One region of the Litoribrevibacter albus genome, then DNA from elsewhere that is predicted to be linked to it. Evidence: riboswitches for the same ligand, from Rfam matches in the RefSeq annotation. Region 1 holds a riboswitch; each other region holds the start of a gene.
The links. Region 1 has a riboswitch for cobalamin ahead of QQL66_RS10395 (TonB-dependent receptor domain-containing protein). Riboswitches for the same ligand answer to the same signal wherever they lie in the genome.
Positions count from the first base shown of each region.

Region 2: it holds a riboswitch for cobalamin, as region 1 does, so the genes downstream of both, cobW (cobalamin biosynthesis protein CobW) here and QQL66_RS10395 (TonB-dependent receptor domain-containing protein) in region 1, are expected to answer to the same signal.
Region 3: it holds a riboswitch for cobalamin, as region 1 does, so the genes downstream of both, bluB (5,6-dimethylbenzimidazole synthase) here and QQL66_RS10395 (TonB-dependent receptor domain-containing protein) in region 1, are expected to answer to the same signal.

Region 1 covers NZ_BSNM01000014.1:43,125-46,403, reverse strand. The annotation lists gene QQL66_RS10395 (TonB-dependent receptor domain-containing protein) at 1-1,725, opposite strand, end outside; cobalamin riboswitch at 1,827-2,085, opposite strand; gene QQL66_RS10390 (cysteine-rich CWC family protein) at 2,179-2,490, opposite strand; gene QQL66_RS10385 (putative pterin-binding protein) at 2,571-3,083, shown strand; gene QQL66_RS10380 (ATP-binding protein) at 3,088-3,279, shown strand, end outside.
Region 2 covers NZ_BSNM01000003.1:127,478-130,756, forward strand. The annotation lists gene QQL66_RS02370 (sirohydrochlorin chelatase) at 1-1,088, opposite strand, end outside; cobalamin riboswitch at 1,234-1,446, shown strand; gene cobW (cobalamin biosynthesis protein CobW) at 1,619-2,695, shown strand; gene cobN (cobaltochelatase subunit CobN) at 2,722-3,279, shown strand, end outside.
Region 3 covers NZ_BSNM01000003.1:74,439-77,717, reverse strand. The annotation lists gene cobT (nicotinate-nucleotide--dimethylbenzimidazole phosphoribosyltransferase) at 1-344, opposite strand, end outside; gene cobU (bifunctional adenosylcobinamide kinase/adenosylcobinamide-phosphate guanylyltransferase) at 381-923, opposite strand; cobalamin riboswitch at 1,107-1,310, shown strand; gene bluB (5,6-dimethylbenzimidazole synthase) at 1,354-2,106, shown strand; gene QQL66_RS02060 (phospholipase D-like domain-containing protein) at 2,238-2,921, opposite strand; gene QQL66_RS02055 (TFIIB-type zinc ribbon-containing protein) at 2,954-3,279, opposite strand, start outside.

The DNA of each region.
Region 1 (3,279 bases):
CGTATTTGCCTGATCCACATAGGATTCATTTTCAGCTACAAAAGAAGCACCGGCAGAGAAACGGCCAAAATCACGATCCATCATAATCGACAAAGTTTGCGTCGGACGGTTAATTAATCGATTCCCCTTATATACGCCGTTGCGACTCTTTGCGCTTAGCAAAGATAAATCACCGCGAATAACCCAATCAAAAAAACGCGTATTGGCAGAAAACTCCATCCCCTGAATTCTCGCCTGATTCACGTTCTCAGGAATATAGAAAGGCTCTTCGGAGACGATCAAATCCTGAATGCGAGTGCGGAACCAGGTGATCGACCAGTTAACCGATTCTAAAACGCCATTGATGCCCAGTTCGAGCGTATCCGATTTCTCGGGCTTTAAGTCTGGGTTTCCTGAACAGCAGAAACCAAAGCCTGGATGGTATAGATAATTAAATGACGGAGCGACAAAAGCCGTGCCATAAGACGCCTTTAATCGAGTCTCGTTTTCGAAGCTGTAGCCCCAGCCTAATGAACCTGTGTGCTCAGACCCAAACTGCTCGTTATCATCATATCTATGGTTCAGCTCCAAATCATGCCCTGAAACATGCATTTGTACTTGAGTAAATACACCATGATTATTGCGCTCATTTTGAATAAAGTTCGAGGTGGTGTCTGAGTGATCATCCTGGAAGTCGTACCCCACAACAACACTCACGTCATCCGATGGCGTAAATTCATTGATCCAGGAAAATGAATCCCGTCTAGTTTCGAAGGACGACAGCCTTTTGAAGTTAGCAAAGGTATGTGACTTTTCCCAACTACGGCCAAGCTGAATGCTCGATGACCACCATTGAGTCATGTCGTTGTTCAAGCCAAATCCCAGTACACGTAAAGTATCTTTATTTTGCTGATTCGGATAGAAACCAAATGAATCATCAAATTCATTTTGAGTATGAGACTGCAAATAATTGAATGTCAGGTTCGTCTTACCAGACAGCTTAATGTCTGAATTGACCGTTAACGATGAATTTTCAAACGCGTCATCATCACTTTCGTAGTGCTTGTAAGCATCAATACCATCGGTGCCTTCATAACTATAGGTAGCATTCAGGGAAGCAGAATCGTTACGAACACCAAAACCTAATGCCACCTCTTGTGTATCATCCGATCCTGCCCCCACGCGAATAAACGGGCTAAATCCGGATTGGCTTTGCTTACGAGTAAAGATCTGGATCACACCGCCCGCAGCTTCTGAGCCATAGAGACTGGATCTTGGCCCTTTCACCACCTCTATTCGTTCAATCTGATCCACAGGGATATTTTGAAATGCCGTCGCACCATTATTTGCAGAGCCTACTTTTACACCATCAATCAAAAACAACGTATGAGTTGATGCAGTGCCACGAAGAAACAACGAACTTTGCTTCCCACGTCCTCCAGTGTTTTTGATCGTAACATTGGCAAAATCACGCAACAGCTCTTCAGTAGAACGCGCTTGAGAACGTTCAATATCTTCTCGTGTGATGATAGTAACGGACGACAACGTCTCATCGACAGACACGGCTGTACGGTTAGCTGTGACGACCATAGTGTTGGGTTGAGAATTTTCTATCGACTGACCATGGACGTTTGGATGCATCAACATAGCCGCAGCGAACATCGATGCGATTGCCGGAGATTTATTGGTTGAAGAAACGAACGTTTTAGAAACTAATACTTGAGAAAGCCTAGATTTAAATATCATTATCCTACCGCCTAACGTGCCCACCGCACGTATCAGTGAAAACACACAAGCCTCTTCATTGAAATGAAAAATCATGATCAAAATGAAAAGCGCATTGCGTCATGAGTAAATGCTTTCAGGCCGGTCTCCGGGCTTAGGAGTAAGATAGTTGTCCATCTACATTCAGCGCCTTCCCATGCATGTTCTAAAAACTTAAACACAGTGGCTAATTGCTGAACTTAACTCCATTACCGTTGCGGGGGCAGCGTTGGAATTTCGTGAAATATCATCTGATGTATTCATCAAACGTGATAACACAAGCACGCAACTTCCCGTTTAAAGACACGCTCTTAGTTACTGACATCAAAATTGTGAGCAATAAAATAAGGCACGCCTACCTAAAGCGAGGCGCGATTATCCTGATGACACCAGGTAACTTCAAGTGTTAAGGGAGGATTATTGATAAGCGTCGTTTTAACGGCGGGATAGTTGAGCTAAACAACCTGGGCAAATGCATCGAGTATCTATGTCTCGCTCAGCTAACTGCTCTTGGTAATTTTCAGGAAAGCTCTCAGAGACACACCAACAAGGTGTGGTTGACTCAAGATTGCTATCAGCTGGGTTATTGTCTTCACAGTTATTGTTTTTAGCTTTGATCTCTTCAGACTTTCCAGCTTTAGATTTCCCTGCTTTAGATAGCGGAGCAGCCATCTGACACTGGTTCGATTTACCACATAATGGACAAATTGAAGGATCAATTGTTTGTTCTTTTGAGGAGTGAGTCATAGACCACCAACATTCCAAGCCGTCATTCTAACCATTTTAGGTCTATACTCGATCTAACAAAAGAGTTGAGAGTGGACTGTATGACACCTAAACACATTAGATTTCTGTTTTCTTTCCTTCCGCTATTTTTCTTTCCAAATCCCTACATCTATGCAGATTTGTCGAACCCCACCGACGATATCATTGTGGAAGTAAGTGGAGCGATTACTGTCACAAATGCGGACGACATGGCAATCATTGACCGTGATGTGATCAATAACCTTCCTCGTAAAAGCATCACCACGAGCAGTCATATCACAGAAGTTCCAGTCACTTATAGCGGCCCACTGTTTACTGATTTACTGACACTGCTAGGCAGTAAAGGTCGCACTGTTGTTGTGATCGCCTGGGATGACTATCTGGCCGAAATCAGTGTTGATGATTTGGATAAGTACGGCGTCATTCTTGCTGACTCAGAAAACGGAAAACAACTCACGCTTTCTGATCGTGGGCCTCTGTATGTGGTCTTCCCTTTTTCTGACTTCCCCGAGATCAGAAACGACCTCTACTACAATAAGTCGGTATGGCAAATCAAAGCCATTGAGGTGAAATAGAGCAGTGAGTAATACAAAACAGCTACTGCTCGTAGTTAATATCATAGTCCTTGCCGTTGTTTTACTTGGTTCCGTGCTGTTTTCCATCCATCAACTTCAGAAGTTTGAGGAATTAAACGACGGCCCGTTTCTGGCCATCATCAGTAACAACCTTGGGGTCAAAACCAAGTTGATGTCATTACAATTAGCCAGTCAG
Region 2 (3,279 bases), on a different contig from region 1:
ATAGTTCTTGGCCCGTGCGGGTGACCAATATGCTTGTAGGGTGCATGGTGATGACCGTGTGAATGGTCATGGCTATGAGAGTGTCCGTGATCGTGATCATGAGAATGCCCGTGATCATGACTGTGTGAGTGATTATGACTGTGTGAGTGATCATGCGAGTGCGAATGGCTGTGATCATGTCCATGATCATGAGTATGAGCAGCTTCGCCTTCCGGCTTAAACTCCGCATGATGGTGATGAACGTCCACTTCGCCACGAGCCAAACGTGCTTTGAAATCTTCCATCAAACTTAAAGCCGGCGCAGGGCCAGAAATGGTTTCATTGATGCGTTCGATGAAAGTATTGATCACATGTTCCTGATCTCGAAGGTAATCCGCTTTGAGGAATTGAATGTCAGGATTCTCTTCCGCTACTTTGTCTACATAGCCATGAATACGATCGATCAGTTTGCCGCCGAATAAGAAATAAGGCGCAACCACAATCTTTTTGAAGCCCAGCTTAACGGCCATTTCTAAACCGCGACCCACAGACGGGTAAGTCACGCCAGAATAGACAGTTTCAGACCAACCAAAGCCAAGATTTTCTGAGACAATTCGAGTCAATTTTGCAGCTTCGGCATTGGCTTCTGTCACAGATGTTCCACGGCCGACAACCACCAACATGGTGTCATAAAGGTCACCAGTTTTCGGTGTTTCTGTTAGCCCTAATGCGTCCAAGATACGAGTCTGGAAAGCCGTGATCATTTCATCGTGAAGGCCAAGCTCTTTACCGTATTCGATGGTTAAACCCGGGTGCTTTTCCATGTAGGTGGTCAGCACTGAAGGTATGTCATTTTGAGCATGAGTTGCTGCGAATAACATCCCTGGTACGGCGTAAATGGTTTTCACGCCACTATCGACCAACTTATCCAACGCCATGTGAATGTTTGGCGCAGAATATTCGAGGAAACCGTACTCAACATTTAATGACGGATAGCGTGCTCTAAGGCCCGAAGCCAGTAAGCTAAACTCTTTTTCAGCGATCTTTGCGCGACTGCCATGACCGCAAATTAAAACGCCCGCGTCCTTAGGTAAATCCGTCAATTTCATTGGTTTCTTCTCTTATTAATTTTGTCTATAGCCTAGCTAAAGTGGCGGGATTATGGCGATTTTTTATGCATGATAAAAGCGGAATTCGGCAAATCGGTCTAAGTGGTACTCGGAAAGTGATTACTCTTGGACGCTTTTTCTTTATACTTTGCGGCTCGATTTTAGGTTCCTTCGGGATTAATAGGGAACATCATGTTGTTTGAGTCCAAACAACGCAATGATGGCTGTCCCCGCAACTGTATGCAGTTAGCTACGATCAAATAGACCACTGGTTTTGAGAACGATTGAACTCAACTGGGAAGGTGATCAAAGCGTCAGAGCTGTGAGCCAGTAGACCTGCCTTGATCGATAAACCGGTTGTCGGGGATTGCAACTAGGGCTGATCTTAAGGTTTTCCTTTCTTTTGCATAAGAGTCGTTCTTTTCTCTTGTGTGCTTATCGGCTTAGTCTTTTTCCGTCTATTTTATTTACGACATGTATTTATCACATGTACTGATGATTTAAGCGCTTCGTACTGAAGAGGACTCGCCATGCAATTGAAAAAAATTCCCGCCACTGTGGTTACTGGTTTTTTAGGAAGCGGTAAAACGACTCTGTTATCCAATGTATTGAAGCAAGCCCAAGGCAAGCGTATTGCCGTTATTGTGAACGAGTTTGGTGAGTTGGACATCGATGCGGATCTATTACGAAGCTGTCCTCTGGATTGTGAAGACGAAAACGCACAACCGGCAACAGGTCAGGATGGAATTTACGAGCTGGCCAATGGCTGTATCTGCTGTACGGTGGAAGAAGAGTTTCTGCCGGTAATGAAGCAGTTGGTGGAGCGTCGTGATGACATCGACCATATCCTGATTGAAACCTCAGGTTTGGCTCTTCCTAAACCATTAGTTCAGGCGTTCAACTGGCCTGAGATCAAACAGCATTGCACCGTTGATGCCGTGATTACTGTGATCGATGGCCCTGCAGTAGCTGACGGTCGTTTTGCACATGATACCGATCTGGTTCAACAACAACGCTTGGCGGATGAAAACCTGGATCATGATCCGAGCTTGAAAGAGTTGTTGGACGATCAGCTAAGTGCTGCAGATTTGGTGGCTGTCAGTAAAAACGATCTATTGGATGAAGCCCAACGCAAGCAGGTGGAAGCGGTTGTATCTGCCCGTGTTCCAGAAGCGGTGAAAACCATCTACACCAGCAACGGTGAAGTGGCGTTGGATGTGTTGATGGGCATTGAATCCGCTGCGGAAGAACGTATTGATCACGTTCATACCCACCACGATCACCACCATGAACATGGCGAGCATCACGAACACGCACACGATCACTTTGATTCTTTTGTGATTAGCTTGGGCGAAGTGCAAGGTGATGCGTTGCAAAGCATTTTGAAAGACCTAATTGCCGAGAAGAATATCTTCCGAGCTAAAGGTTTTGCCGCGTTACCGGGTAAACCTATGCGTCAGGTGTTACAGGCGGTAGGTAAGCGTTTAGACGTACACTTTGATCGGCTTTGGACACAAGATGAACCGCGTAAAACCCAGCTGGTGTTCATCGGTAAAGGCATTGAAAAAGCCGAGATCGAAGCGGCGCTTCGTAAAGCCGAAGTTTAGTTCCAGTTAGCTGACTTGATTTCCTGATGCACTTATTCGCAGCACAACCTGGCGGGTTTAACGACGAAGAGGGGATTGTTGATCTTCAGCAAACCCCTGCCGATTTAGTGATTCTTTCTGCGGCTGATAGTACCTTGGCTGCGCTCGCCAATACCGCCGAATCCCTTCCTGACGATTATCCTTCGTTACGCCTTGCGAATTGGATGAATCTTACCAAACCGGCTGCGCTGGATTTGTATGTCGATAAGGTGATTGATCATGCCAAGGTGGTGATAGTTTCCGTGCTTGGCGGCGAAAACTACTGGCCTTACGGTGTGGAACAACTGATTAATTGGGCAAATGGTGGTCGAGACCGGGTGTTGGTGCTGGTGCCCGGCGATGACGCATTGGATGAATCGTTGATGCGTCAATCCACGATAGATTACGAAGTTGTGTTTCAGATTTGGCGTTACCTTCGTGAAGGTGGCGCGGTTAACTTTCAGCAGTTCTATCGCTATATAGCTTCGGAATTCTTTTCAGATAAATCACAAGATCAGAACACGCCTTGGCAAGCGCCTCGACCTTTGCCTCATTGTTTGCTCTAT
Region 3 (3,279 bases), on a different contig from region 1:
GCCGTTCCAACATTGACCACTTGGAAATCCGCGCCCTGCTCTTTCGCCAACACACTGATGGCCGCACCACCGGCACAGAAATTTTTAATCATTTCGACAGTAACCGCTTGAGGAAAGGCAGAGACACCTTCTTCCACAACGCCATGATCGCCAGCAAACACGCGTATGGCGACGTTATCGACTTTCGGCTTCAACGTGTTTTGATTAGCCGCCAATTGGATTGCAATGTCTTCCAACTGCCCCAATGATCCCGGTGGCTTAGTCAGCTGATTTTGATGAGCCGATGCTTGCTCACCTTGTTCTGCATTAGGCTGTTGAATCGCTTGAGTCCACCAGGCAGTCATAGTCAGATCCTTTAAAGACAAAAAATAAGTTAAGAACTAGGTTTTAGGAATTGAGGAGGATTTGAGGAATTGGGGCAGACCGGCCACCACAAACACCACGGTATCACAGAGTTTGGCTAAATCCTGATGCAACCAACCGGCCTCATCGACAAACTTTCGGGACAATTCCCCCATCGGCACCACACCTTGACCGACTTCGTTACTCACAAAAATAACATCACCGGGTAGCGTCTGTAGGGTATCGAGTAATTTAGCTCGCTCCGATTGCCACGCCTGATCTTGCTGAACATTTTCAGATTGCAACAAACAGTTGGTCAGCCACAAGGTTAAACAATCCACCAGAATACAGTTATCGGCTCGACTGTGCTGTTTTAAGACTTCAGCCAACGCAAGCGGTTCTTCAATCAAAGACCATTGATCAGAGCGACGGGCTTGATGCAGTTTAACGCGTTCCGACATTTCCCGATCCCGGGTTTCTGCGGTAGCCAGATAGACAAGTTGTTTGCCTGAAGCCAACGCCCGTTCTTCAGCAAATCGACTCTTTCCTGAACGAGCACCACCTAAAATGAGTTCAAGCACGGCTTTCCCTTAAACCTGAATGACCAAAGAAGAATAAATCACGAGGCTGCCACTTTATCGGCTGACGGGAAAGCAGGTCAACTAAATCCCTAAGAATTCTCCTTGACCCAACCAGGCTAAACTCCTATAAAGCTTGTCAAAACGTCAGGTGCCCAAGGTGTAAAGCAGTCGCTCTAATGAAAAATAATCATTATGAACGCAGCTTCACCGAGGGAGAATCGGGAATCCGGTGACAATCCGGAACGCGCCCAGCCCTGTGATGGCGACTTATACATCAATCGGCTGTGATACACAGCCAAGCCACTGGACTTGTTCAATTGAGCACCGGGAAGGCGATGTATAAGGATGACCCTCAGTCAGTAGACCGGCCTGATTGTGTAACTGCGCTGTAGCTGGACCCTGCACGCACATTCCATTGAAGGGGACTAATATGGAATCCAGCTCTCTTACTGAGCGCCATCGTTTTGCCGAGGCAGAGCGTGATGCGCTCTACAAAACCGTGTTTAATCGTCGTGATGTTCGTGGTCAGTTTTTACCTACTACCGTGCCCGACGAGGTATTAGCGCGTGTTCTTTATGCCGCACACCATGCGCCTTCTGTAGGTTTCATGCAACCCTGGAATTTTCTGGTGATTCGTTCTCAGCAGAAAAAACAGCAGGTACACCAGCTGTTCTCAAAAGCGAACAAAGAAGCGGTAGAACTGTTCGATAAGGACAAACAGAAAACCTACAAGAACTTAAAGTTGGAAGGCATCTTAGAGTCGCCGATTAATCTCTGCATCACTTGTGACCGAACCCGAACCGGCAAACCTGTGCTCGGTCGAACGCATATGAAAACCATGGACCTCTACAGCTCCGTCTGTGCGGTACAAAACTTATGGTTAGCCGCACGTACAGAAGGTTTAGGGGTTGGCTGGGTGAGTATCATGCATGAAGATGAGTTGAAAGCGACCCTGGGTATCCCTGAGCATGTGGTGCCCATTGCTTACCTGTGCATCGGCTACGTGGAGCACTTTAAAGACAAGCCAGAGTTAGAGACGAAAGGCTGGTTACCAAGAATGGAGATCAGTGATCTGGTAAATTTTGAAGAGTGGGAAGGTTCAGCCCAGTCCTCAGATGATCAGGAGTTGCTATCAACCTTAGCCGAGATGTCCGACTTCCCGACTGGTTTTCCGGTGCGTTAGATTTAAGTGCTTTCTTTAAATACGTTCATTAAGCGCATTCTTTAAATGCCCGATCACATACAAAAACAGCCCTGAAGGTTTCCTCTTCAGGGCTGTTTTTATTTGTAAATAACGTCCGTAACGAAAGGGCCTTAAGCAAACTCTTTCCACAAACGCTCAAATTCACTGTTAAAACGCTCCAACAATCGTACATCGCCACTGACGGCAATGTTTTCCTGATTGTACCGGGAAGCGCTTCGAGTCCAGTTAAAGCTACCGTTCAACAAAGTCGTTTGATCAAACACGGCAAACTTGTGGTGCATGTGGTTGTCAGTTCGGTCCATCCGAAGCGGCACACCTTTCTTACTCAGTTCATCCACATCACTGCCAAGATCATTCGCCTTGTCGTTATCAGTGATCACTCGAACCTGAACACCCCGCTGATGCGCTTTGAATATTGCATCGCTCAAACTGTCATCCGAAATGGTAAACACACAGATATCGATGGAACGACGAGCACCATGACACAAATCCACAATCTTGCGGCGACACTCATCACCTGGGCTAAAGCATGCGCTGCTCGCAATCGAGGTTGGGTTTTCTGCTGAATCCAAGGTTTTCACAACCTGCTCTAACCATTTCAACACCGGCATGGTCAGATTAACGTCTTCCCGGATTACGTCTCTGGCCAATGCAAAGGCTTTATTGCGAACGAAACGCCCTTCTTCCAGAGTTAACGTCGGAACAATTTCTCGTAACTCCGCTTTTTCAGCATTATCTAACTTGGCGTCTTCCAACGCCTCTACCAACCACTTTTCCAATTCCTGCAAACGCATTTCGTCTCCTTACTGCGTTGAATTCATTTACATTACTCGTAGGAAGTAATCACAAACTGTTTGATGTCGTCACGTTGAGGGTGTTTATCCAACCACTGCTTAAACTGCTCAACACGATCAAAATCTTCTTCACCAATGAGATCTACATATCGTTGTTTAACGACGTTATACATCCGTTCTTTACGAATGCCACGCTGCCAGGCTTCGGTGAAAATCTTCGGTAGTTGACCATGCAGATCCAACTGCTTGAGTAATCGCCATTCACCTTTATCTAACCAGGCTTCATCACAATGACTGCATAAATCAAGTTGATTGGCCGTCATCAACCCGATTTTGAACTTAGTCATCAAACGAGCGC